DNA from 2 places in the Paenibacillus sp. CECT 9249 genome. Region 2 is predicted to be linked to the other one. Evidence: predicted binding sites of a transcription regulator. Region 2 holds the regulator's gene; the other holds the start of a gene.
What was found. Region 2 encodes LexA, which represses DNA repair genes until DNA is damaged. Its sites were predicted from a motif close to CGAACATATGTTCG; they were not measured.
Positions count from the first base shown of each region.

Region 1 (7,728 bases), on a different contig from region 2:
AAGGGCATACGCAATATACTGCGATACTTTGTCATGATCCCATTCGACGATAAGCTGCTCGCGAACCGCGCCGCTGCGCAGTCCGTCGAAATCGACGTCCACCGTATATCCGTTCCTGTCAGCAAGGGGCGTAAACTGGTACGAGGAATCGGCAACATCGTACCGCCAATACTCCCGCGTGATCAACTCCCCGCCCTCATAACGGGATTTTTGGAATTCATAGTCGGGCGATTCCAGCACTCGCACCAATTGTTCTTTGCTCATGCCGATTTGAATTTGCCGCGTGTCCGGCAAACCGGATGACCGGTCGCCCTTCGGGGCAAGCGATCCCTTCTCCTTCAACTGTTCGGTCGATACTTCCACGAGATTTGCAGACGTCGGGCCGCCGGCTTCGAAAGGCTTCCGCGAAGAATCGCCTCCGTCTTTCGCCGCCGCGCAGCCCGCTGCCAACGCGAGCACCGCCGCAAAATATATGGATTTCACCCATCTCGTTTTCATGTCATTCTCTCCGTCTTTCATTGTATATTTTTTTCATTCGTTTCTAATTATATGACGAGAGTGGAGAATGGATTGTTACGCTTCCTTCCGAACTTTCTTTTCCGGATCCAGCGCTGAAATGAGCCGCCGCTTGCATTACGATTGATCAGCCTTCACAATCCGGTCCAATACCGTCTGGCCCTCCGCCTGAATCCTGTCCAGCGCCTCGTCCAAAGTCGTCTCTTTGGCTTGCACCCGCTGAATTTCCCGTTTCGTCAGTTCCTCAAAGAGCGGATAAAATTCATTGGGGATATCGCTTTCGCGGCCGTTACTCACGGTCTTGGGTTTAAGCGCATAGAAGGCCTCCAGTCCGTTCTCCGCATATTCTTCTTTGTAAGAACCCATTCTGGAGAGCAGGTTACCGTTCATCGTTCGTGATTTGATCTTAGCATATTCGACCCCGTTGACATATTTAATAAACTCCCAAGCGGCATCCGAATTCGGCGAACCGGCCCGAATCGCAAATATTTCCTGCAACTGAATATCTCTTGACGAATCCGGCTCGAACGGGTCTACCGGACCTGCCGCAATCCCCAGTTGAAAAGGTTTAAAAGCCTTGATTCGTTCTTTTACCTGCTTTATATTTTGAAGCAAATAAGAATCGTCCACGGTCATCGCCATCCGTCCCATCAAAAACGGCTTATGCAGATAATACTCCTCTAAAGAACCGCCCCAAAAATCCTCTTTCGGGCTGTAAATTGCCCCGGAATTCGCCGCTTCCAAAGCCATCTTCCAAACGTTTCTCCATGAATCGGTGTTTGCCGTCACTTTCAACGTACCGGGATTGACAGTGGTCAGTCCTTGGGTATAAGCGATACTGCTTGCTAAAGTATCTAGAAGACGATCGGAGGTCACGGAACCTTGCAGTCCGAACCCGTACACCCGCTCCTTCTCGTCGCCATCCGCCGGAAAACGCCGCGCCAATTCGAGTATTTCCTGCCAGGTCATTTTGTCATGCGGCAATTCGACTCCATACTTGGCGAACAAATCCGCGTTATAGAACAGCGCGTTGCCGTAAAACCTCGGACTGAGCCCGTACAGTTTGCCACCGCCCTTTTCTTTCAACAAATCGATGATGGTAGGATAAATGCCGTCGATGTCGTAGTTTTCTTTGCGAATGAAAGAATCCAGTTCCAACAGCATCCCGTCCGCGGCATATAGTTCGTATTGCTCCGCGCTGAGCAGCACAACATCCGGCTGCTCCTTATTGATAAAGTTGGTCTCCGCCTTGATGCCGTCTTTTTCCGATTCATAATCAATACCGCGATAGTCTACGACTTGCACTTCAATATTGGGGTATTTCGTAGAGAATAAATCGCCGTATTCCTGATAAAAATAGTCCTCGCTATAATACATAATTTTGAGACGCCGAGGCTCAGCGGACTTTTCCGGCTTGACGAGCGTACATCCCCCAAGCGCAATACAAAGCGCGATAACGAACATCTTATATATTTGTTTGACTCTCATTGCGACCTCCAAAGGCTGAAGTGAGGAAGAACGTTTTTTACCGAAAAACTATATTGCCGCCGGCAATGTGAAAGCCGTATGTATCGATGAATTTCACCAGCTCTTGATCGCTTATTGACACTATCTTCTCGATTTGGTTGCTGCCGTTTCTGATCACTTGCACGTCAACCGCGCCTCTTGCGTCGAAATAAAGAGTATCGGTTTCCCTTTTCGCAGCCGCATTCCCGTCAATCAATAACCTGATCGCTTTGTTGTCCCATAAATAGCGCTGTGTCTTTGGATCGTACTCGATTCCGTAATCCGTATAGACGTCTAACGATTCATCGCTTGCACCCGGGCCGTCGCCCTGCTCGAATGCAAACGTATAGTTGGAGCCGACAGTCGCTTGAACGTCGTCTGCCGTACCTGGCGTAAATACCGTAACGGCAGTCGCCTGCATGTCTTCTGCAGTGCCGGCCGCGAAGACCGAAACGGCTCCCAGGGTCAACGCCACGGACAAAACGATCGTTGCGACCGATGCTTTTCTAAATTTCATAATGGATACGATTCTTTCTTGGACGGCATTTTTACCGAATCCGTTATACAATGGGGCAAACTTTGAATTCCGCTCCGCCACAGCGATCAAAGACAATGCATAATCCGCCTTCTTGTCATCGCCGAGCTTCTGTAACACCTTTTCGTCGCAGGCCAGTTCCAAATCTCTGTTCAAGAGCATATACAAGAGCCAGACTAGCGGATTGAACCAATGGATACAAAGCGCCAGTGCCGATACGGTCTTCCATACCACATCGAAATGCTTGATATGCGTCAATTCGTGAGTAAGAACCTGTTTCAATAGCCCCTCATCGCTTAGATCCAACGCCTTCGGCAAAATAATTCTCGGTTTCAACAAGCCGCAGGCGATCGGGGTCGCGATTCGATCGGAAACCAGTATTCGGATGGGGCGAACGGTTTTATGTCCGCGCAGCCACTCCTCTATGAAGGGATGATGCCGAAGCGGCAAAGCCGTTCGAATCTCCCTGTAGCTTCTATAAAAAGCGGCTATACAATAAACGGACAGCAGTATCGTTCCCGCAAGCCAAACGACAACGATCGGAGCGATGAATTCGCTTCGATCCGACGTAGCGGTACCACCTGCGTATGAATGGGCCAAACCGGGAACGCCTTCCATAGATTGCCCGTTGGCGAGAGTTGAGATATCGGCAGCCGGAGAAGGAAGAAACGATGCTGCGCTGCCGATCCAATCGGATACGGTCCATAGGGGTAATGCGGGTATCGGAATGGAAACAGGAAGGATCAGCCGACATACCGCAATGCCCCATAGGATCACAAATGTTGTTTTGGGCAGCTTATCGATCGCAAGCGCTCTTACTATTGCAATGAAGGCTATCAAGGCTCCTGCCGAAATGCTCATTTGGAGAATCATCATCACAAATCCCTCACTTTAGGCGCTCAACAATTTGCTTTAACTTGTCGATCTCCGCTTTAGTCAAATTTTTCTCGTTAATAAAGGAAGAAAAGAACAGCTCGGCAGAACCGTCGAACATTTTGTTGATCAAACCCATCGTTTCCTGTTCCTGTACTTGCTCCTTGGACACTAGCGCCTTGCATACGAAATTCGGCTCCACTCGTTCGATTGCATTTTTTTCGATTAGTTTTTTAATCACCGTATAAGTCGTATTTCGATTCCAGCCCGTTTCTTCTTTCAAAAGCTTGGCAAGCTGCCCGGCCGACAAATCCCCCTCTCTCCATAATGCTTCCATCACTTTTAATTCCGAATCAAACAATTTAATTTCCATGTTATTCTCTCCTTGCGTGACTATTGCAATAGTTATCATGCATCAATACTATCGCAGTAGTCACACCTTGTCAATGACGATTATAGTAGTTAATCAAAAATTGGGGATTACCGAACCTAGAGTTGTGTCGAAAACAAAAAAAGCCGCCGATCTCCCGGGCTTACCTTTGCGGGTGATCGACGGCGCGAGGTTCGGACTTTTTATCGTTTCGTCCTGCAAGCTTGCCTATTCCATCGGCACTTCAATTTCTCCGTTCACAATCTTCTCTTTATATTCTTCGACTTGTTTCAGAACGTCCTCGGGCACGTTTTTCGAAGAGGTGTCGGCAATGCCGACCCCGTTCTCTTTCAGCCCCAGTTCGAGCGTAGTTCCGCCTTCGAACGTTCCGTCGATCAGCTCTTCGGAGACGCGGTATACGGCTTCATCCACCCGTTTCATCATGGACGTCAATGTAACGTCGTCGCCGTACTCCAAGGACTGGTCTCTATCTACGCCGATGACCCATACTCGCTTTCCTTGTTTCAACCGGTCCGACGCTTCGTTGAACACACCCGCGCCGGTGCCGCTCGAAGCGTGGAAGATAATATCGGCCCCCGCGTTATAAATGGTCGCCGCCGCCGCTTTGCCGAGATCCGGCTTATCGAACGCGCCGGTATAGTTGACGATAATTTCCGCGTCCGGATTGACCGCCTTCACTCCCGCTTTAAAACCGGCTTCGAATTTGGCGATAACCGGAATTTTCATTCCCCCGACGAAACCGACTTTGTCCGATTCGGTCATTAATCCCGCAATGACGCCGACAAGAAAGGATCCTTCATGCTCCTTGAACAAGACCGACTTCACATTCGGTTCGTCCACTTCATTATCCACAATGGCCAGCTTCGCGTTCGGGTTGTCCCGAGCCACCTTCTGAACCGCCTCCACCATGACGAATCCCGTCCCCCATGTCAGGTCGTAACCGTTCTTTACAAATTGGCTCAAATTCGGAACGAAATCGGCGTCGGTTTTACTCTGCAAATATTTAATATCCGCGCCTTTGTCTTTTTTGATCTGCTCCAAAGCTTCCCAAGCGGTTTGGCTGAACGCCTTGTCGTTCACCCCTCCGATATCCGTTACCAAGCCGATTCGGACCGATTGTTGACCCGCGTTCCCTTCGTTCTGTTCGGTACCGCCGGCGCTTTTGCCCGAATTGCAAGCGCTAACAATCATTGATACGAAAAGCATGAAAACGACCGACAACCAAGATAACCTTTTCAACAGAATTCCTCCCTTTAATCAATAATAGTTTAACAAATAAATGTTTGTTTATTAAACTTATGTTTATTTATAGCATATGCAAACCGAACTATCAATACTAAAAAAATGTTCCAAAACGAAGGAAGCGGAAATAAGAGGCAAGTTGCAAATAAAAAATTTACTATTGTTTTTACAACAAACATATGTTTATAATGATGTGAAAAAGGATGGTGACAAACATTGGACAAAGATAAGGACAAACAGATTTTAGATTACATCAGGCTGAATCCTTATATATCGCAACAGGAATTAGCGGATAAACTCGGTTTATCCCGTCCGGCGATCGCGGGGTATATTTCCAACCTGACCAAGAAAGGAGTGATTAAAGGGCGGGCGTACGTATTGCGCGAAGATACGGTCATCACTTGTATCGGCACGTCCAATTTCGACCGGAAAGCCTACAGCAAGCAAAAAATGATTACAGGCACGGCCAATCCGGTCGAATTCAGCGAATCATGCGGAGGCGTGGCGCGGAATGTCGCGGAAAATTTGGCCCGGCTCGGCCTTCACGCGACGTTGGTATCTTGCGTCGGCAACGACCGGGAAGGAGAGCTGCTCCTGGACGAAACGCGGCGCGCCGGCGTCGATGTCAGCCAAGTCAATGTGCTGCCGGACGAAAGAACCGGCACGTACACGACATTGCTGGACACGACGGGGGAAATGTTCATTGCCATCGCCAATTACAATGTATTGGACCGGTTAACGAGTTCGATGTTGGCGGAGCGCTGGTCGGCGGTCGCCTCCTCGCAAGCCGTCTTCCTCGATTCCAACGTATCGGCGGAGAGTCTCTCTTATGTCATCGAACGTTGCAGGGACGAGAATATCCCGCTCTATGTCGATCCGGTATCGCTGCCGGATGCGCAGAAGCTTCCGCAAAGGCTCGACGGCGTTCACTGCATATTTCCGAATCGCCACGAAGCCGGATTTTTGGCGGGCATGGTGATCGAGAGGGCGGAAGATTGCCGCATAGCCGCCCGCAAAATAAAAGACAAAGGAGTGCGCAACGTCATCATTACGATGGGCGACCAAGGATTGTTCTATTCTTCCGAGGAAGAGGAACGGTTCTTGCCCACTTTTTCAACCGAAGTCGTAGACGTTACGGGTGCGGGCGACGCCTTTACGGCAGGGTATTTATTCGGCATCGTCCGGGAGGAAAGCATGCATCGCGCCTGCCAATTAGGCCTGGCCGCTTCCTCAATCGCTTTGCAAAGCGATCAATCCGTTTCGCCCAAGCTGCAGCCGAATCTATTGTATTCCCTATTAAACGAACATAACGATGAGGAGGTCCTAACGCAATGAAATCTTATATAACGATATCCGAAGAAGTGCAATCGGCTCTGGAGCAAAAGCTTCCTGTCGTCGCCCTCGAAACGACGATTATCTCTTTCGGATTCCCGCATCCGTACAATATTCAAATGGCATTGGAGATGGAGGAAATTATTCGCCGGCATGGCGCCGTTCCCGCAACGATCGGCCTGAAGGAAGGGAAAATCAAGGTAGGCTTAAGTAAAGCGGAAATCGAGGAGTTCGCCACGGAAGGCTCGGTGTTGAAGGCGGGCCGGCGCGATTTCCCTTATGTGCTCGGGCAGAAGAAGTTGGGGGCCACCACCATTTCCGGCACGATGATCGCCGCCGGACTGGCAGGCATCCGAGTATTCGCCACGGGAGGATTGGGCGGCGTACATCGCCACGGCGAAGTGACATGGGACGTTTCCGTCGATTTGACCGAAATGTCGCTTACCAATGTCGCGGTCGTCAGTTCCGGCGCCAAAGCGATTCTCGACCTGGGCCGGACATTGGAAGTGTTGGAGACGTTAGGCGTGCCGGTCGTCGGATACCAATCGGATTATTTCGCCTCGTTCTATTCCCGCCAAAGCGGATTGAAAGCCAATTTCCGGCTGGACACCCCGGAGGAAGTCGCGGCGATGATGGACGCGAAATGGAGTATCGGCCTGAACGGCGGAATTCTTGTCGCGAACCCCGTACCGGAGCAGGACGAAATTCCGTTCGCCGAAATCGACGAAATTATTAAGCAAGCGGTGGAAGAAGCGAACGCCGAAGGCATCGCCGGGAAAGAAGTGACGCCGTATCTGCTGAAGCGCATCAATCATCATACGAAAGGCCGGAGTCTGGAGACGAATATTGCGCTGGTTAGAGAAAATGCAAAAGTAGGCGCGCAAATCGCCGTCGCCTATCAACATCTGCAAAACAACAGGTAGGTGAGATGACAATGGCGCCAAATGCCGCAGTGGAGTTGAAAAAGATTACAAAACGTTTCCCCGGCATCGTCGCGAACGATTCGATCGATTTCAAGCTGGAGAAGGGAAGCGTTCACGCCTTGCTCGGCGAGAACGGAGCGGGCAAATCCACGCTAATGAATATTCTCTTCGGACTGTATCAACCGGACGAAGGCAGCATTGAGATCGATGGAAAAGAAGTCGCCATCAACGGGCCAAACGAAGCGATCGGGTACGGAATCGGGATGGTGCACCAGCATTTCAAGCTCGTCAGCCCTTTTACGGTCGCCGAGAATATTATTCTCGGCATGGAGCCGAAGCGCGGCGGGCGCATCGATACCCGTTCGGCCGTCCGTAAAGTGCAGGCCTTGTCGGAACAATACGGATTGCAT
Region 1 covers NZ_CAKKLI010000018.1:20,921-28,648, forward strand. The annotation lists gene LQ229_RS14255 (PQQ-binding-like beta-propeller repeat protein) at 1-498, opposite strand, end outside; gene LQ229_RS14260 (extracellular solute-binding protein) at 634-2,004, opposite strand; gene LQ229_RS14265 (M56 family metallopeptidase) at 2,042-3,433, opposite strand; gene LQ229_RS14270 (BlaI/MecI/CopY family transcriptional regulator) at 3,444-3,803, opposite strand; gene LQ229_RS14275 (BMP family ABC transporter substrate-binding protein) at 4,029-5,060, opposite strand; gene LQ229_RS14280 (carbohydrate kinase) at 5,280-6,398, shown strand; gene LQ229_RS14285 (pseudouridine-5'-phosphate glycosidase) at 6,395-7,318, shown strand; gene LQ229_RS14290 (ABC transporter ATP-binding protein) at 7,330-7,728, shown strand, end outside.
Region 1: LQ229_RS14280 (carbohydrate kinase) is a predicted target of LexA. The motif match lies at 5,094-5,107, and genes of this name have one in related genera.

Region 2 (7,728 bases):
TTTGCAGCAAGAGAAAACGGATTCGCTCCATTCGTTCAGCAACGGCCGCTATGTAAGAAATGTGATCGAGAAATCGATTCGAAATCAAGCGGTTCGCCTGCTGCATCAGTATCAGCAATCATCGCCCGGCAAGCTGGAATTAATGACGCTGAAGATCGAAGATTTGCGGTTGGACCAATCGTAGTTGCAATACGGGACGATTTCGGCGCGAACGGACAAAAGGAGCTAACATTTTCGATGTCAAAAACGACTTACGATACGGAACGCCAGGTGCAGGATCGGGCGGTTCTGGTCAGCCTTGTTACCAGTGAAATGAAACGGAATGAGATCAATTACGAGCAATCGCTGCTAGAATTGATCAAGCTGGCAGAGACGGCCGGCGTCGAGGTGCTTGCGACGATGACGCAGCAGCGGGAGACGCGGGACGCCAAATGGTTCGTCGGCAAAGGGAAAGTGGAAGAATTGAAGGCGCTTGTCGATGAGCTCGGTGCGAATACGGCGATTTTCGATCAAGAATTGGCCGGCGCGCAAGTGCGCAACCTGGAAGAAGCGCTTGATATGAAAATAATCGATCGGACGCAGCTCATATTGGATATTTTCGCGCAACGGGCGAAAACGAAGGAAGGGATCATTCAAGTCGAGCTGGCGCAATTGACTTACTTGCTGCCGCGGCTATCGGGCCATGGCAGAAATTTGTCGCGCCTCGGCGGCGGCATCGGAACGCGCGGGCCGGGGGAGACGAAGCTGGAAACGGACCGGCGCCATATTCGCGGACGCATCGGCGAGTTGAAGAGGCGATTGGAAGAGGTGGTTCGGCATCGTCAGCTGCATCGGGAACGCCGCAAGAAGACGGGCATTTATCAAGTGGCGCTCGTCGGCTATACGAATGCGGGCAAATCGACGCTCCTCAAGCAATTGACGCATGCGGACGTCTATGTGGAAGACCGGTTGTTTGCTACGCTCGATCCGACGTCGCGTACGCTCGAACTGCCAAGCGGCAAGGAAGTGGTCTTGACCGATACGGTCGGCTTTATTCAAAATTTGCCCCATGATCTCATCGCCGCCTTTCGCGCTACGTTGGAAGAAGTATGCGAGGCGGATTTAGTGCTGCATGTCGTGGATTGCTCTTCGGACATGCGCGAGGAGCAGATGGAGGTCGTCGATCAAATATTGCAGGAACTCGGGGCGGCCGATAAACCGCAAATTACGCTGTTCAACAAAATCGACATTTGTTCCCCGGAGCGACTGGAATTGCTTCCGGCAGGCGATGACTTTCTGAAGATCAGCGCATACCGCCCGGCCGACCTTGAACGGATCCGGACGGCAATTCAAGAGAAGCTGATGGGGGACACGCGCATTTTCCGCATTCCGGCAGATCGGGGAGATGCGATCGCGTTGCTCTACCGTTGCGGGGAAGTATTGGAGCGGACCGAAGACGAGCGGGAGGATGGGACGCTTGTTTTCCATGTCAGGCTGCACAAGTCGGACTATGGCATTCACGGCTACAAGCTGGAGCCGTACAGCGAATAATAAGCAATTGCAGCAAGGGAGAGACCATCGAAATGACGATATTTACGGAAGCATTGTTACAAGCGAAAGAACAAGTGGAAGAGATGATCGCCGGGAGACTGCGCGAGGTGGAGCGAATCGTCGAAGCGAATCAGTGGAAGGTGATCCGGGCATTCCAACGCCGGCAAGTTAGCGATTTTCATTTTGCCGGCTCGACCGGTTACGGGTATAACGACCGGGGAAGGGAAATATTGGACGAAGTCTATGCGGATGTGTTCGGCGCGGAGGCCGCGCTGGTGCGGCCGCATTTTGCTTCCGGGACGCATACGATTGCGACGGCGCTGTTCGGTGTATTGCGACCGGGCGACGACCTGTTGTATATTACAGGAAGACCTTACGACACGCTTCATAAAGTGATCGGCAAACCGGGAGACGGAACGGGCTCGCTGCAAGATTTCGGCATCGGCTACGGCGAAGTTCCGCTTCACCCGACCGGGGAAGTGGACTGGGCGGAAGTCGAACGCAGCGTCTCCGGCCGGACGAAGGTGATCGGCATTCAGCGTTCGCGCGGCTACGATTGGCGCTCGTCGTTTACAGTAGAGCAAATCGGCGAGATGGCGCGGCGCGTCAAAGCGATCAAACCCGACGCGATCGTCTTTGTCGACAATTGCTACGGAGAATTTACGGAAGTGCAAGAACCGACCGAGGCGGGCGTCGATTTGATGGCGGGCTCTTTAATCAAAAATCCGGGCGGCGGCTTGGCGGAAACCGGCGGATATATTGCCGGCAGACGGGACTTGGTCGATTTGGCCGCCTGCCGGTTGACGGCGCCGGGCATCGGGTCGGACGTTGGAGCGATGCTCGGCACGACCCGCTCGATCTACCAAGGGCTATTTCTTGCGCCGACATTGGTTGGACAAGCGGTCAAAGGCAGCGTGTTCGCCGCCGCCATGTTCGAGCGCCTCGGCTTTACGACGCGACCGCGTTGGGACGAGGGCCGGACCGATTTGATCCAGGCGATTCAATTTACAAGCGCTGAACATTTGATCCAATTCGTGCAAGGAATTCAGAAGGCGGCGGCCGTAGACGCGCATGTCGTGCCCGAGCCGTGGGACATGCCCGGATACGAGCATCCGGTTATTATGGCCGCAGGAACATTCATCCAGGGCGGCAGCCTAGAATTGTCGGCCGATGCTCCGATTCGCGCGCCGTATATCGCTTATATGCAAGGCGGACTAACGTACGCCCACGTGAAATTCGGCGTGCTGACCGCCGTCGAAGCGATGATAAAAAAAGGTATTGTAAAGTTATCTAACATATCTTGACACCTTTTTTTGCAAAAGTTAAAATGAGTACAGATTAAAATAATTGAAAGGCGGATGCATGATGGGGGATGAATTGCGGAGAAATATGGCGCTTTTCTCGATCGGAACCGTCATCAAGCTGACCGATTTGACAGCAAGACAGATACGTTACTATGAGCAGCAGAAGCTGGTCAATCCTGTGCGCACTGCCGGGAATCAACGTATGTTCTCGTTTAACGACGTCGATCGGCTGCTGGAAATCAAGGCTTTAATCGAAAAAGGCGTGAACATTGCGGGAATTAAACAAGTAATGACGCCGATCGAACAGTCCGAGGAAGCGACTGCGATCAAGAAAGAGAACGGAGCGAAGCGGGAAGAACTTACGGATACCGATTTGCATCGCATTTTGAAGCAGCAAATTATGTACGGTAGAAAACCAGGACAAGTTACGATGATTCAAGGCGAGCTGTCCCGTTTTTACAATAAATAAACAATATAAGGCGAGGGAGAGAAACTGTGAGTTACACGAAAGAGGATATTTTACGCATCGCGAAAGAACAAAACGTTAGATTTATTCGTCTGCAATTTACGGATTTGCTCGGTACGATCAAAAATGTGGAAATCCCTTTAAGCCAACTGCCGAAAGCGCTCGACAACAAGATGATGTTCGACGGTTCTTCGGTCGAGGGTTATGTGCGGATCGAAGAGTCCGACATGTATTTGTACCCCGATTTGGAAACATGGCTCATCTATCCTTGGGTCGCGGAAGATCGTATCGCCCGTTTGATCTGCGATGTGTACATGCCGGACGGCACTCCGTTCAGCGGCGACCCTCGCGGCATTTTGAAGCGTTGTTTGAAAGAAGCGGAAGCGCTCGGCTACACAACGATGAATGTCGGGCCGGAACCGGAGTTTTTCTTGTTCAAAACGGACGAGAAGGGCAATCCGACGATGGAATTGAACGACCATGGCGGTTATTTCGATTTGGCTCCGACGGATCTCGGGGAAAACTGCCGCCGCGATATCGTATTAACGTTGGAAGAGATGGGATTTGAAATCGAAGCTTCCCATCATGAGGTGGCGCCGGGGCAACACGAAATCGATTTTAAATATGCCGACGCGGTAAAAGCCGCCGATCAAATTCAAACCTTTAAACTCGTCGTCAAAACGATCGCAAGACAACACGGCCTGCATGCGACCTTCATGCCGAAACCGCTGTTTGGCGAAGCCGGTTCGGGGATGCACTGCCATCAATCCTTGTTCAAAGGCAAAGTAAATGCGTTCTACGACGAGTCGGACAAGCTCGGATTAAGCGATGAAGCGCGTCAATATATGGCCGGCATTTTGAAGCATGCGCGCGCCATGGCCGCCATTACGAATCCGACGGTGAACTCCTACAAGCGCCTTGTGCCGGGATATGAAGCCCCTTGCTATGTGGCTTGGTCCGCTTGCAACCGCAGCCCGATGATCCGCATTCCTTCATCGCGCGGATTGAGCACGCGCGTTGAAGTCCGCAACCCGGATCCTGCGGCGAACCCGTATTTGGCTCTGGCAGTCATGCTGAAAGCCGGTCTGGACGGCATCGTCAACAAACTTGAGCTGATCGCGCCGACGGACCGCAACATTTACGTCATGTCGGAGCAAGAGCGGATCCAGGAGGGCATTCCTAGCTTGCCTTCCGATTTGAAGGAAGCGCTCGTCGAAATGGCGAAGAGCGAATTGATCCATTCCGCCTTGGGCGATCATGCGTTCGCGCATTTCTACGAATTGAAGGAGATCGAGTGGGATATGTTCCGCACCCGGGTCCATCAATGGGAACGCGACCAATACATGACCTTATATTAAGATTATTCTCGAATGGAAAGAGCCCTTGCGGGCTCTTTTTTTATACATCTGCAGCGCCGAGCGGGGGCCCATCAACCCGGAAACAAATCAATTAGCGGTATTTGCTACTGTTATTTTGGAGTAACTGGCTAGTTTATCGAAACTAGCTGGAATTTCTGGCGCTAATTTTGAGCAATTTGGCTGCGATGAAGATGTGGCTTCTATTAACGGTAGGATTTACCGCTAATTTCGATATTCTTAGGATATCAGGGGAATTAGCGCCTGATTTTGGAGCTAATCCAAGTAATTCCATACTCCGGGCGCCAGTTCATACCGAACGATTCGTTCTCCGTTGCCGCGGTAAGAGGGGAGGAGCCAACCTTGGGCGCATAATCGTTTCAGCATGAGGACGGCCGGTTTATGATTGACGTCCAGATGACGTTCCACATCCTTCGGCCTGATCGGACCGGCACATTGGATAGCGAAACGAATGATTTCTTTCTCGGCGAACGAAGCGCGCGACGCTGGAGTCTGATTGGACAAATATCTGCTTAACACCATTTGCAGCAATGTCATGCATAATTGGGGATGCTGTTCCACATCGTCGTACGCAAAGGAGATGACTTGATATCCCATCGCATGCAGGAATGTTTCGCGGTTTAACTCGTTGCAATATTTGTGCCGGTCCATCTCCCGTACGTGGGCAGCGTATCCTTTCACTTCAATAATCAGCTTTACATGCCCGGGCAGCCATGCAAAATCCGCGAAGTAGGTTCGTCCCCGCCAATCCAGCACTTCGTATTCGGGATGGAGATGCTCCAAATTCCCGCGAAGCGGCCACCATACGTTTCTGAGAAATAAGGACTCGGCATGCCGATGCCCTCTTTCCAGCCGGCCCCGGCGTTCTCCCGTTCTGCTGGCTAGATGGCGCTGAATAAATTGATCGTAAACTTCTTCGAACATTGAATCGTTCCTCCTTCATAAATGACAAAAACGCCCCGCTTTCATTCGTTAAGAATGAAACGGGACGTTCTTCGTCTCCTTAAGCAGTATAGATCAATAAGTCGGATGCGTCGAGCCTTCATCGGCGACTTAGCGCCCGGAATTGGCTTTGTAATTACAAGCAAGCCTTCCGCAATGCAATTGGAAAAACGTGCAGCCGCAAGGGCTCGAGGTAAAAGCTCTTTATCCAACCTATGTAACCGATCAATGGATATCGCGGAATACGCCGATCACTTTGCCGAGGATGGTGACATGATTGAGACGAATCGGCTCCATCGTGGCGTTCTCCGGCTGAAGGCGGATATGGTCCTTTTCTTTGTAGAACGTTTTCACAGTCGCTTCGTCATCCTCCGTCATCGCCACGACAATGTCTCCGTTATCCGCGGTTTGTTGCTGCCGAACGATGACATAGTCTCCGTTATGAATGCCGGCTTCGATCATACTGTCTCCGATGACCGATAGCATAAATACGTTATGATCCCCAACAAAATGTTCGGGCAGCGGGAAATAATCCTCAATATTCTCGGTGGCCGTAATCGGCATGCCGGCCGTTACTTTCCCGACGACAGGAACTTTGGTAATCGAATGTGTATATAAATGGGTTTGCTCGTCTTCCTGGCCCAAAATTTCGATCGCACGCGGCTTGGTCGGATCGCGGCGTATCAGCCCTTTCTTCTCCAACCGGTCGAGATGCCCGTGTACCGTTGAACTTGAAGCCAAACCTACGGCTTCGCCAATTTCCCGTACCGAAGGAGGGTAGCCTTTAGCCCGTACTTCGTTGCGAATGAATTCCAGAATCGCTTGCTGCCGATTTGATAACTTGGACATTGCCGTATCAACTCCAATGCTTTTTATCAAAATTATACCATAGAACTTCAGTTCGCACAAACGTAAGTTCTAAATATTTTCAATAGGAAAGAAACAAAAAAAGAACAAACGTTCGAAAAACGGATTGACTCAAACAAGTGTTCGTGTTATGATGTGGATATCGTAAATAGAACAAGTGTTTGGGGTGTTGATATATGATCAACCAATACAGTACTTATAAGAGCATTTATCATGATTCGCCGCTCATAACGGACCGTCAAGTTCGGCAAAACCGCAAGGTTGGGCAAGTTTTCTTATTTGCTGCGGTCTTGCTGCTGCTCACCAGTTTCGGCATTGTCAAGGCATTTGCCTCTTCAGACGATGACGAATGGGCGTTCGAATCGACCCCCGCCAAACAAATTATCGTTACGCAAGGCGAAACGATGTGGAGCATCGCCAAGCGTTATAAGCCTGAACGTATGGACATTCGCAATTATATTGAAGATATGAAGAAATTGAACCATAAACGTACTTCCGCCATTCAGGCCGGGGAACTGCTATCTATTCCTTAACCGCAGGTTTCCTCGCTTAATTCCCGCTTACCTTCATAATATAATGAAACGCCCTGGCGAGTGAGCGCCTGGGCTATTCGCATTCCCTTGACAACCTGTTATGTACATGTCAAAGTAAAGAATGTACTATGTTTACAATCGGTTTCACGCAGTAAACGTGGAGGAGGGACAACATGGAAATCGATGCTTTGGTCGCGCGAATTAACGAGTTGGCGCGCAAACATAAATCCGTCGGTTTGACGGAAGAAGAAACGTTGGAACGCGAAAAGCTGCGCAAACAGTATATCGAAGGCTTCAAACGGTCGCTTCGTCAGCAATTGGATTCGATCGAATTCGTAGACGAAAATTCGAATACGATTAAGCATTAATCGCATTCGAATCATTTCGGCGCGGCTTCTTCATCGTTCGGAAAATAAAAGTCAAACGCGATATCAGCTATAGGAGGATCAATTCACATGTCTCGTTCTTGGGAAAGAATGGTTCGCAAAAATACGCAAGCGGTTAACCGTGCGCGGAAGAAGCAAGGGAAAGGAACAATCACCACGGCATCCAAGTCGGAATTCGATAAATTTTTGGGCCGCAGCATTATATTGCCTACGGTTTTGATCGGGTTTGCGCTGATGTACGCCGTGATGACGGCCGGCGTAACGCCGGAAACTTCGTCGACTCTCTATTGGGTTACGATCGGATTGTACATTTTGCTCGGGGTC
Region 2 covers NZ_CAKKLI010000028.1:19,653-27,380, forward strand. The annotation lists gene spoVK (stage V sporulation protein K) at 1-184, shown strand, start outside; gene hflX (GTPase HflX) at 238-1,530, shown strand; gene LQ229_RS18120 (methionine gamma-lyase family protein) at 1,563-2,834, shown strand; gene LQ229_RS18125 (MerR family transcriptional regulator) at 2,896-3,303, shown strand; gene glnA (type I glutamate--ammonia ligase) at 3,330-4,658, shown strand; gene LQ229_RS18135 (DUF559 domain-containing protein) at 4,932-5,600, opposite strand; gene lexA (transcriptional repressor LexA) at 5,844-6,467, opposite strand; gene LQ229_RS18145 (LysM peptidoglycan-binding domain-containing protein) at 6,662-7,018, shown strand; gene LQ229_RS18150 (DUF896 domain-containing protein) at 7,192-7,386, shown strand; gene LQ229_RS18155 (methyltransferase) at 7,474-7,728, shown strand, end outside.